Regions from separate parts of the Janthinobacterium sp. OK676 genome, predicted to be linked through region 1. Evidence: predicted binding sites of a transcription regulator. Region 1 holds the regulator's gene; each other region holds the start of a gene.

Region 1 (4,145 bases):
CCGAAGTACACGACCACGCGGCTGCTGGTGGTTTCGCCACTGCCCCGGGCCAGGCGGAATGGGTAATCCCAGCGGTCGGCATGGAAGATATCGGTCAGCAGCGAGGTGCCGAGGACGAAACGCACCTGGTCGCGCGTCATGCCCACTTTCAACTGGGCCAGCATCTCTTCGGAGACAAAGTTGCCTTGTTGAATGTCAGGACGGTAGGGCGAGAAAAACCACATGAATTTTTGCAGCGGCGTGATGGTGGTCGTTTGTGCGCCCTGTTCGGGAACCACTTCCTTGCCTTCTTTTTGAGCAGCTGCCGGCTTTTCGCCAAGGATGCCACGGCTGGCGCAGCCGGACATGGCCAGCGCGACACACACCATGCCTGCCACGACTGATGCTCGGAATGAAATACGGTGCCAGAGAGATGGCAATACAGCCGGTGTTACGCGCATAAATGACCTCAATTTGATGAACAAAACGCCAGGAGTGACCGGCCCGCCAAAAAATGCATATTTTGGCACTCCCCGACAAAACGCTATATGATAAAGCACCTGACCCACATACGAGCAACAAACATGAGTAACAATCCTAGTGATCTCAAGGCAAGCGGCCTGAAAGCCACCCTGCCACGGCTGAAGATACTCGATATCTTCCAGAGTAGCCCGGTACGCCACCTGACCGCGGAAGACGTCTACAAGATTCTGCTGGCCGACAATATGGATGTCGGCTTGGCAACTGTCTACCGTGTCCTCACCCAATTCGAACAAGCCGGATTGCTCAACCGCAACCATTTTGAAACCGGCAAGGCGATTTTCGAACTCAACGAAGGCTCCCACCACGACCACCTGGTGTGCCTCGACTGTGGCCGCGTCGAAGAATTCTTCGACGAAGAGATCGAAATCCGCCAGCAAAAAGTGGCTGAAGAGCGCGGCTTCAAGATCGCCGAACACGCGCTGGCCATCTACGGCAACTGCACCAAGACGGCTTGCCCGCACAAAACGGCCTGACCCAGGCTTGCCGCTCCCACGGGGCGGCTGGCTTGGCAGGCAATACGGTCAATGATGGCTCAGTGCGTTCGACAGCAACTTGGCCGTAATATCGACAATCGGGATGACGCGCTCGTAAGCCATGCGCGTCGGTCCGATCACTCCCAACGTTCCCACGATCTTGCCGTTGACTTCATACGGCGCCGTCACCACGCTCATTTCATCCATCGGCACGAGCTTCGATTCGCCGCCGATGAAAATCTGCACGCCCGTCGCCTTGCTCGACACGTCGAGCAGCTGCATCAAGCCCGTTTTTTGCTCGAACATGTCGAACATCTGGCGCAGCGAATGCATATTCGATGACAGATCGCTCACGCTGAGCAAGTTGCGCTCGCCGGAAATCACCATGTCGTCGCTATGGTCGGCCATCGCTTCGCTGCCCGCCTCCACGGCAGCCTGCATCAGGCTGCCCATATCGTCACGCAACTGGCGCAGTTCGCCTTGCAGGCGCACGCGCACGGCGTCGAACGACAGGCCGCCATAATTCTGGTTGATGTAGTTAGCCGATTGCACCAGTTGCGCCGGCGTATAGTCGGCCTCCGTCAGCAATAGGCGGTTCTGCACGTCGCCGCCGGGCGCGACGATGACAAGCAGGATGCGTTTTTCGGACAGGCGCAGAAATTCGATTTGCTGGAACACGGATTCGCGTCGCGGGCTGAGCACGACGCCGGCAAACTGCGACAGCGACGACAGCATCTGCGCCGCGTTGGCGATGGTCTTTTGCGGCTGCGGCGTCTGCAGGCGCATGCGCGACTCCACCATATGTTCGTCCATATGCTGGACCGTCAGCAAGGTGTCGACAAAGATGCGGTAGCCGCGCGGCGTGGGGATGCGTCCGGCCGAGGTGTGCGGGCTGGCCACATAACCGAGCTCTTCCAGGTCGGCCATGATGTTGCGGATCGTGGCCGGCGACAGGTCGAGGCCGGATATTTTCGACAAGGCGCGCGAACCGACCGGCAGGCCGTCGGCGATATATCGCTCGACCAGGGCTTTCAGCAGTGTTTGGGCACGTGTATCGAGTTGCATGGTGTCTTAGTTAAGCAAGTATTTTGTTAAGCAAGCGGCAACGAAAGCGGCCGAACGTGCATCAACAGCGCCTATTATGCACGTTCGCCCGTCCAGCGGCGATCAATCTTCCAGTTGTCCTTGCAGCCACAGCAGCAATTCATCGAAGTTGGCGCAGATGGCGTCGGGCTGCACGCCGGCGGCCAGGTGGGCATCGCTGCCCTTGCGGTTCATCCACACGGCACGCATGCCCGCCCCTTGCGCGCCCGTCACGTCGAAGTATAAATCGTCGCCGACATACACAGCTTCATGGGGCGCCACGCCCAGCGCGGCGCAGCCGGCCAGGAAGATGCTGGCATCGGGCTTGGCCACGCCGAAATCGCTGGCGGCAATCGATACCTTGAAATGCTGCGCCAGGCCGATAATTTCAAGATCCGCATTGCCATTCGAAATCGAACCGACCAGCATGCGCTGGCCCATCCAGGCCAGGCCAGGCAAGACATCGTCATATGGCTGCACGCGATGGCGCGCCGCCAGGAACTGTGCGATGGCGCCATCGACGAGGGCGGGATCCTCGCCCGCCGCCTCGAAGGCGGTCAGCAGGCCCGCGCGGCGCAGCTCGATCAGGTTGCCATGGAAATGCGGTTGTTCATTCAGCATGGCCAAGCGGTGCTGGCGCAGCACCTCGATGGAAAACTGCTGCGCCACCTTGGGCGCATGCGCGGCCAGCCAGTCGTGCAGCAAGGTTTCGGCGGCGGCAATCACGGGCGCGATGGGCCACAGGGTATCGTCGAGGTCGAACAGGATGGCCTTGGGCGGCACGGCAGGTTTTACAGGAGCAAGGGACATGGGATTCACGGTGGATGCCGCGCCACAGTGCGCAGCCTGCATCTATTGTCGCATTGATCGCCACAGCCAGCATGGCTGCGCCCCCATGAAATGGGGCCGAGCCAGCGCTTCCCGGCGAAAAATTGTTACAGGGTGATACAAGGCAAGATCATCGAGCTTGCCAGATAGACTAAAATAGGCGCCATTCCAATGCGGCGCCAGCGTCCGCGTTGCGCTACCCAACCTAATTCGTTTTGGAGAATGTATGAAAAATTTGTACCTGCGCTCGATGCTGGCGGCGGCTTGCGCCGTCACATTGGCGGCCTGCGGCGGCAGCGGCGGCAACCTGTATCTGAGTGGCCAAGTGTCCAATCTGGCAAAAGACGGCCTGATTCTCCTGAACAATGGCGAACGCTTGCCGGTCTCCGCAGGTCAGACCTCGTTTGTTTTCACCAAGCTGGTCAACACCGATGACCGCTACGACATCAGCATCGCACAACAGCCCAAAGGCGCCGTGTGCGCGATTACCAATGGCGCAGGCAAGGCATCGAGCTATACCGTGACCACGGCCTTCGTCAGCTGCCAGACCAATTCCTATCCGCTGAGCGGCACGATCACGGGCCTGACCGCCGACGGCTTGACCTTGGCCATTGGCAATACCACCACCAGCCCGCTGAAAGGCAGCACGAGCTATACGTTCCCGAATGTCAATGACGGCATCGCCTACAATATTTCCATAGCGACGTATCCAGCTGGCCTGACGTGCAGCTTCGTGGGCTCTGCCAGCGCCAACGGCCGCGATGTCGTCGGCACCATGGGTTCAGCCGCCACGACCGGCGCCACACTGAACTGCACGGCGCAGTAAGCCACGCGATTCGTCACCACTATATTGGAGAAATACATGAAGTTATCCTGCCTGCGTCCACTCGCCGCGCTGCTGTTGACCCTGGGACTGGCTGCTTGCGGCGGCAAGGCCTCGTATGATGTCAGTGGCACCATCACCAACCTGAACACCAACGGCCTGGTCCTGGCCAACGGCGGCGTCAACCTGCCCGTTAGCGCGGGCCAGACCTCGTTTACCTTTGCCAAACGCATCGACTATGGCACCGACTACAACATCACCGTGCAGACCCAGCCAGCCCACATGACTTGCGCCATCAGTGGCGGAACCGGTTCGGCAGGTCACTACCTGAGCATCCAGGCGGCAGTCGTGTGCACGCAAAATAGCTACACGGTAGGCGGCACGGTCACTGGCCTGACCGCCGACGGCCTGGTCCT
Region 2 (4,145 bases), on a different contig from region 1:
GCCGCCCGAGGCCTTTTCGATATGCGCCGACCAGGCCTTGATTTCCGGTAAGGCCATCAAGGCATCGACGGCGCGCGCGTTCTTCTCCGGCGCCGCCGTGCCGGCGCTGGCGCCAGGGACATGCTCATCGCGCGGCGCCGATTGCTCGTGCACGTAGAAAGCGCCGAGCCCGGCGGCCAGCAAGCCGGCCAGGATGCCGGCGATGATGGTGGTTCTGGAAGTGGAGGCGCGTGGCGGCATGGTGGCGGGTGTGCGAAAGAGGAAAGATGGCGGCCATGCTAAAGCAAAACAGTCAGGCGGGCAATCATTGGAATTGCTAGGGAAAGACGAAAAAAAGCCACCTTCCGTGGAAGGTGGCTTTCGGGGCCGCCGGGCAGGTACTGGCAGCTTTTGGTCTGCCAGCCTTGTCCCGGCGTATGCGGCCGGTCGCGCCGTCGCCTGCGCGACTGGCCGCCGGACATTACATCATGCCGTCCATGCCGCCCATGCCGCCCATGCCACCCATGCCGCCGCCCATGCCGCCGCCTGCTTTGTCGTCAGCGATTTCGCAGACCATGCAGTCGGTCGTCAGCATCAGCGAAGCGATCGAAGCGGCGTTTTGCAGCGCCGAACGGGTCACTTTGGCTGGGTCCAGAACGCCCATTTCCACCATGTCGCCATACGTGCCGTTGGCAGCGTTGTAGCCGTAGTTGCCCGTGCCAGCCAGTACGGCTGCCACGACGACCGAAGCTTCTTCGCCAGCGTTTTGCACGATCATGCGCAGTGGCTCTTCCATTGCGCGCAGGACGATCTTGATACCGGCGTCTTGATCAGGATTGTCGCCCTTGACCGTGATGTTGGCGCGTGCGCGCAGCAGGGCTACGCCGCCGCCTGGCACGATGCCTTCTTCCACGGCAGCGCGGGTAGCGTGCAGTGCATCTTCAACGCGGGCTTTTTTCTCTTTCATTTCGACTTCGGTGGCTGCGCCAACCTTGATCACGGCAACGCCGCCAGCCAGTTTGGCGACGCGCTCTTGCAGTTTTTCACGGTCGTAGTCCGAGGTCGCTTCTTCGATCTGTACACGCACTTGTTTTACGCGTGCTTCGATCGAGGCAGCTTCGCCGGCGCCATCGATGACGATGGTGTTTTCCTTGCCCACTTCGATGCGTTTCGCTTGGCCCAGTTCGGCCAGGGTCACTTTTTCCAGGGTCAGGCCGACTTCTTCAGCGATCACTTGGCCGCCGGTCAGGACAGCGATGTCTTCCAGCATGGCTTTGCGGCGGTCGCCGAAGCCAGGTGCTTTCACTGCGCAGGTTTTCAGGATGCCGCGGATGTTGTTCACAACCAGGGTGGCCAGCGCTTCGCCTTCGATGTCTTCCGCGATGATCAGCAGTGGACGGCCAGCTTTTGCGACTTGTTCCAGTACCGGCAGCAGGTCACGGATGTTCGAGATTTTCTTGTCGCACAGCAGGACGAATGGGCTGTCCAGTACGGCAACTTGTTTCTCCGGGTTGTTGATGAAGTATGGCGACAGGTAGCCGCGGTCGAACTGCATGCCTTCAACGATGTCCAGCTCGTCGTTCAGCGACTTGCCGTCTTCTACGGTGATGACGCCTTCCTTGCCGACTTTTTCCATCGCTTCAGCGATACGCTCGCCGATCGAGTAGTCCGAGTTCGCCGAGATCGCGCCAACCTGGGCGATTTCCTTGGTCGTGGTGCAAGGACGGGCGATTTTCGCCAGTTCTTCGACGGTCGCAGCAACAGCCTTGTCGATACCGCGCTTCAGGTCCATCGGGTTCATGCCGGCGGCAACGAACTTCATGCCTTCGCGCACGATGGCTTGTGCCAGCACGGTTGCGGTGGTGGTGCCGTCGCCGGCGTTGTCGCTGGTGCGGGAAGCAACTTCCTTGACCATTTGCGCGCCCATGTTCATGAGCTTGTCTTTGAGTTCAACTTCTTTCGCTACCGACACACCATCCTTGGTGACGGTAGGGGCGCCGAACGAGCGCTCCAGGACCACGTTGCGGCCTTTCGGGCCCAAGGTGACTTTGACTGCGTTGGCGAGGATATTGACGCCTTCGACCATCTTGGCGCGCGCTGCGTCGCCGAATACTACTTCTTTAGCTGCCATGTTCAATTCTCCAGAAATTTCGGAATGAGTTATCTAAAACGTGGAAACAATTACTTGACGACGATCGCCATGATGTCTTCTTCGCGCATGACCAGCAGCTCATCGCCGTCAACTTTGACGGTTTGGCCGGCGTACTTGCCGAACAGGACGCGGTCGCCCACTTTGACATCCAGAGGACGGACTTTGCCGTCGTCGAGAATCTTGCCATTGCCTACGGCAAGGACTTCGCCTTGATCCGGTTTTTCAGCAGCTGCATCAGGAATGATGAGGCCGGACGCAGTCTTGGTTTCCTGGTCGAGGCGTTTGACGATGACGCGATCGTTCAATGGGCGCAGATTCATACAAAACTCCTTAAAGTTCAATGGATAAGTGTTGCTGAATGAATACATGCCTGGCACAGCGCCAGGCGTGCTTTCAGTGACCGCCGTTGAAAGCAGCCCGCAACGGTCAAGCAAACCCCATGGCATCGTTGCGTGCCGGCTTGAGCAGTGGTGCATCGCGGCGTCGCCCACCGCGTAGCGTTCCCTGCTGTTGTCCGGCATGCACCATCATGTCCTGAGGATTGCTACGAAAGAGTTTGTTAGCACTCTCTACTAACGAGTGCTAATTATAGGGACGGTAGGGGGCTTATTCAAGGGGAACATATTGATACTTGTTCCACGCAGCCTGCATTTACACAGGGTTTGCGCAAACGCAAGCCTCGTTCCCGGGCGTCAGCAACAGGCGCGACTCTAGCATGCCCGTCGGGCGGACGGCGTTCCTGTACGCACAGGAAACAGAGTTTTGCTATGGATTTTGATAAGATGATTAGAATTGCATATCAATATCGCCATTCTCACCTGAAAGCTCACTCATCATGCCATCGACTCTTTCCCGTCCCGCCCTGCGCCTGCTGGGCGCCGCCGTCCTCGGTTTCGCCTGCCTGGGCAATGCCGCCGCGCAAACGCCCACCATCGCCGACGAGATCACCGTGGCCACCCTGACGCCGCAGCAAAAGGAAATGCTGCTTAACGAGCTGTTCAAGGACTTGAACAAGGATGACGACGACCAGGAAGCGCACGTGTGGGACAACGGCGGCGAGCGCGGCGTGATGGTCAAAGTCAGCTATAACTTCAGCAACTCGGGCATGACGGAACACAGCCTGAAGGCGCACGTGTGCCGCGACCTGACATTCGTCGTCACGGCGGCTGGTAAAACGCAGGACTTGAGCCGGCGCACCTGTTCGCAGAGCAGCGGCCGCTGGGACGTGCAGGGCAAGGACCCGGCGCCCGTCGTGTATCCGCCTTTCCTGTCCGACGTGACGGTGGCCAAGCTGAATGCCAAAGAGCAGGCAGCGCTGCTGAAGGCGGCCGTGCGCACCCTGAAGGATGAAGAGGATGGCAAGAGCCGCCAGTGGAGCAACAAGGGCTTGGGCAATGCGCAGCCGCTGGCAGTGCGCCTGACGCCCTCGGGCACGGACGCCAAACCCGGCAGCTACAGCCGTACTTGCCGCGATTTGACGATGGTGCTTGACGGCAAGGGCGGACAACAGACCTTGACGCGCCGCTCTTGCGAAAACCGCTATGGCGGACTCGATATCGAAGCCGATTACGTCGACGAGTAAAACGCTGCCATCGCGGCGCCCGCAGATGCGCGCAGTTGGCGAAAAGCGCCGGAAAAAGTGTGTATTGTCCGCCAACTGCCCTGCATTGATGTAAATATGTGTGACAGCGGCGTGATTCGATTGACGCCCATGGAGCGTCCGCCCTATAGTGGCGGAATGATTTCCGAATTCAACGAATTATCCGACAAAATAGGCCTGCTGGCCGAAATGACCCATGCGCTGCGCCGTGAAAACGCGCAACTGCGCAAGGATAACGCCGCCCTGTCCGCCGAAAACGCCCTGTACGTGCAACGCATGCGCGAGGCGCAGGAGCGGGTGGAAGCCTTGCTGGAAAAAATTCCCGAACTGGTGCAAGCGGGCCTGGAGCAAGCCGCTTCGGAAGCGGGTGCCTATATTGCCGAGAACGAGAAGGAAGCGTAATGCCGCGTGTCG
Region 3 (4,145 bases), on a different contig from region 1:
TCGAGCGCTTCGGCAGCTTGAGCGAGCCAGGCAAATTGCTGTCGCTGTCCTTCTTTCGCGACGAAGCGGCGCTGTCGCAGTGGCGGCAGCTGGAAGCGCACCGCGCGGCGCAAACGGCCGGCCGGCAGGGCGTGTTTGACGATTACCGCTTGCGCATCGCCGCCGTCGTGCGCGATTACGGCATGCTGGAGCGGCAACAGGCGCCGACCGACAGCCGCCAGCGCCACGATGTTAGCGGGGCAGGGCGCCCTGCGTGATCTTGACCTTGACCCGATACGCAGGCTCGGCCGCATTCAGGGCCGGCGGCGTGGCCGGATCGACGTCGAGCAGGGTGAACGTCAGGTGGTTGACGGTGACGGAACTGGAAGCGCCTGGCATGGATTCGGACAGGACGATGTCGGTGGCGCCCGCGCTGTTGAGCAGGCTGAAACTGTAGCTGACGTAGCCTTTCCACACGCACACGGCGCCCTTGCGGCAGCGGCTGTCGTTGACACGTTCGAGTTTCAGGGTATCGGTGGCCGTGATGGCGACCTGTTCGCCGGGCGACAGCACGTGGGTGACGCTGCGCGGCGTGTTTTCCGCGTCGCCGGCGCTGCCGGCCGCGCCGCAGCCGGCCAGCATCGCCAGGCAGGCGATGAGCAAGGGGAGCAGGACGGTACGGTAAGAGCGGGTCAGAGATTGCATGTTTTTCCTTTCAGGCAGAGCGTCCCGGGCATGCCTGTGCACGCATGGGATGAAATGATAATAACAAAATGATATTTTTCCGGCGCACTATTGGCGCGCTGCCGATGAATTGACGCGCCGGCCACGCGGCGCGCCGATTACTGCGTAAAATGGCTGTTTTGAAAATCAGGAAACAACCATGAAAAAAACCGACCTGGCCAAAAGCGATGCCAAGAAACTGATGGGAAAGATGAATGTTCCCGGCGCCGGTGCATTCGGTAAGGAAGCGGTCGTCGTCGACCGCCGCGAGCAGCGCAAGCGCGACCAGGCCCTGGGCCTGGTGCCATTCGCCGTCAAGCTGAACAGCGATCTGGTCTTGCAATTGCAGACCCTGGCCAAGGAACGCGGCGTGGATCTGAATGAAGTGGTCGCCGAGCTGATCACCAAAGGCTTGGCTGCAGCTTAACGGCCGACCATGTTTATCTGTTGATAAACATCATTTGTAAAACTAAAAGGCGCCTCGCGGCGCCTTTTACATTGCGGCATGGCTGGCGATTACACGTAGGCGGCCAGGGCGCCCTTCATTTTTTTCAGCGCCGCCACTTCGATTTGACGGATGCGTTCGGCCGATACGCCGAACTCGTCCGCCAGCGCGTGCAAGGTGGCGCCGGAGCCGTCGTCGTTGGCCAGCCAGCGCGCTTCGATGATGCGGCGCGAACGGGCGTCGAGCTTGCTCAAGGCCGTTTCCAGGCCTTCCGATTGCAAACGCGTCACTTGTTCCGCTTCCAGCACCTTGGTCGGCTCGCTTTGCTCCGACGACAGGTAGGCGATCGGTGAAAACTTGTCGTCTTCATCGTCGGTCGGCGATTCCAGCGCGATGTCGCGGCCGCTCAAACGCGTTTCCATCTCGATCACTTCTTCGCGCTTCACGTCGAGCAGCTTGGCCAGCGCATCGATCTGCTTCGGCGTCATCGCGTCCAGGCCCGTCTTGTGGCTGCGCAGGTTGAAGAACAGCTTGCGCTGTGCCTTCGTCGTCGCGACCTTGACCAGGCGCCAGTTTTTCAGGATGTACTCGTGCATCTCGGCTTTCACCCAGTGCATGGCGTACGACACCAGGCGCACGCCCTGGTCCGGATCGAAACGTTTCACGGCTTTCATCAAGCCGATATTGCCTTCCTGAATCAGGTCGGCATGCGGCAAGCCATAGCCCAGGTAGCCGCGGGCAATCGAGACCACCAGGCGCAGGTGCGACAGCACCAGCTCTTGCGCGGCGGCCAGGTCATTTTTTTCGCGCAGGCGTTTCGCCAGCGAAATTTCTTCGTCGTGGGTCAACATGGGCAGGCGGTTCACGGCCGAAATATAGGCGTCGATATTGCCCAGATTGCCAGTGAAACCGAGGCCCAGCGCATTACTTTTGGTCGGAACCAATGCGGACGTTGCGGACATCATAGTCATGTTTTCTCCCTCGTAGTCTTGCTTTGTTCCAGTTGGCCACGTCACGCGACGTGGTCCTGTTGTCTGTTTGCGTATTCGGTCTTGCACTTTGCAGAGCGCGGCACCATCTTCATCTGGCGTCCATGGCGCTACTGCCTTTGGTATGTCCCTATATTAGCACTCTCTGCTTGAGAGTGCCAATCAGCACATTTAATCGTCCTGATAGCCTAAATACTATGGCGGGTTAATGCTTGATATATATCTCTGAACAGCGATTTGACCACGTAGTTAGTCTACGACCTCTGGCTGAAGCGAACCTTAAGAATACTTGCTAAATATCAAGATAACAGCAGATGGGGAGGGTGAGGCGCATGGCGGCACCGCAGGCGCCGCCATGGAAGGGAAGGTCAGTTCAGGCGCGCCAGGTGGCGCTGCACGCAGAGGAAGGCGCCGATCAGGCCCAGGCCGGCGCTCAGGGCCAGCAAGCCGGCCATCGGCAGGGGCGCCAGCGGCACCAGCTGGAATTCGGACGCATACAGGCGGGCAAACTCGGCGATCGCCGTATTGAGCGGCTGCAAGGCCAGCGCCACGGCACCGAGGGCCAGCGCGCCCGCGCACAGGCCCAGCAGGGCGCCCGTGTAATAGAAGGGGCGGTGGATGAAGGTATCCGTCGCGCCGATCAGTTTCGAGATGCTGATTTCATCGCGCTGCTGCATCACCTGCAGGCGGATGGTGTTGAAGACCACGGCGATGACGGCCACGCCCAGGGTAATGGCCAGCAGCAGCAGCACCAGGCGCAGCACGCCCAGCAGGGCCGCCAGGCGCTTGACCCAGGCCGAATCGACTTGCGCCGATTCCACGCCGGGCAGGTGGCGCAGCTGTTCCGCCACGGCATCGACGTCCTGCGCCTCGCTGGCGCTGTTGAAGGCATCGAGTTTCAGCACATAGCTGTCGGGCAGGGGATTGTCGCCCAGGGTGCTGAGCACGTCGGCCAGGCCGTTCTTGTTCTTCAGGGTATCGAGCGCCTGTTCGCGCGGGATGAAGACGATCTTCGCCTTCTGGTCGTGCACGATCTTGCGCATCTCGCCGACCAGCGCCACGGCCTGCTCGCGCGGCGTGTCGATCTTCAGGAAGACGCTGATTTCCGGGTCGACGGACATCTGTTCCGACATAGGGCGCACATTGTCGAGCATGGTCAAGCCGGCGAACGGCAGCGACAGGGCGATGGCGACGACGACGACGTTGAGCAGGAAGCCGCCCGGTGACTTGCGCAGGTGGATCAGCGCCGAACCGAGCGCGAAGCGGTGTTGACGGAACCAGCCCCTCATGCGCGTTCTCCTTCGCCATCATCCAGGCCGGGCGCGAAATCGGGGTCGGGCGGGGCGAACACGGGGGCCTGCGTGGCCTTGTCGATGGCCACCAGCTGGCCGTTTTTCAGGTGGATCACGCGGGCGGCGGCATCGAGCATCTGTTCGTCATGGCTGGAAATGAGGCAGGTCACGCCCACGGAATGGAAGGCCTTCAGGGCGTCGAGCACCTTGTCGGCGCTGGCGCGGTCCAGGTTGGCCGTCGGTTCGTCGGCCAGGATGATCTGCGGCCGGTTGACGATGGCGCGCGCGATCGACACGCGCTGCTGCTCGCCGCCCGACAGTGACAGGGGACGGGCGAGGGCGCGGTCGAGCAGGCCGACTTTATCCAGCGCGGCGCGCGCGCGCTGCTCGGCGGCGGTCTTGTGGGCGCCGACGACGAGCAGCGGCAGCATGACGTTGGCCAGGATGGAGCGGTCGTTGAGCAGTTTCTGCTGCTGGAAGATCAGGCCCATGTTACGGCGCAGGAAGGGCACGCCGGCCGGCTTGAGCTTGGCCATGTCCTGCCCATTGACGATCAGCTTGCCCGACGTGGGGCGTTCCATGGCGGCGATCATTTTCAGCAGGGTGGATTTGCCGGCGCCGGACGGGCCGGCCAGGAAGACCAGCTCGCCCTTGGCAATATTCAGCGAAATGTCGCTGAGCGCCACTGCGTCGGAGGTGTATTGCTTGGAGACGTGC

The links. Region 1 encodes HrcA, which represses chaperone genes, less so after heat shock. Its sites were predicted from a motif close to TTAGCACTCNNNNNNNNNGAGTGCTAA; they were not measured.
Region 2: the regulator HrcA is predicted to act here: its motif matches at 2,691-2,717, upstream of groES (co-chaperone GroES).
Region 3: the regulator HrcA is predicted to act here: its motif matches at 2,272-2,298, upstream of rpoH (RNA polymerase sigma factor RpoH).

What each region holds. Positions count from the first base shown of each region.
Region 1 covers NZ_FNHA01000003.1:432,915-437,059, forward strand. Annotated here, with positions in the region: gene BLU39_RS08825 (outer membrane protein assembly factor BamE) at 1-368, opposite strand, end outside; gene fur (ferric iron uptake transcriptional regulator) at 564-995, shown strand; gene hrcA (heat-inducible transcriptional repressor HrcA) at 1,044-2,060, opposite strand; gene BLU39_RS08840 (HAD family hydrolase) at 2,163-2,888, opposite strand; gene BLU39_RS08845 (hypothetical protein) at 3,133-3,732, shown strand; gene BLU39_RS08850 (hypothetical protein) at 3,769-4,145, shown strand, end outside.
Region 2 covers NZ_FNHA01000006.1:21,156-25,300, reverse strand. Annotated here, with positions in the region: gene BLU39_RS13355 (hypothetical protein) at 1-240, opposite strand, end outside; gene groL (chaperonin GroEL) at 461-2,110, opposite strand; gene groES (co-chaperone GroES) at 2,161-2,451, opposite strand; gene BLU39_RS13340 (hypothetical protein) at 2,967-3,713, shown strand; gene BLU39_RS13335 (DUF904 domain-containing protein) at 3,870-4,133, shown strand; gene BLU39_RS13330 (cell division protein ZapA) at 4,133-4,145, shown strand, end outside.
Region 3 covers NZ_FNHA01000012.1:197,728-201,872, forward strand. Annotated here, with positions in the region: gene BLU39_RS22365 (antibiotic biosynthesis monooxygenase family protein) at 1-257, shown strand, start outside; gene BLU39_RS22370 (hypothetical protein) at 232-684, opposite strand; gene BLU39_RS22375 (hypothetical protein) at 863-1,129, shown strand; gene rpoH (RNA polymerase sigma factor RpoH) at 1,219-2,118, opposite strand; gene ftsX (permease-like cell division protein FtsX) at 2,505-3,425, opposite strand; gene BLU39_RS22390 (cell division ATP-binding protein FtsE) at 3,422-4,145, opposite strand, start outside.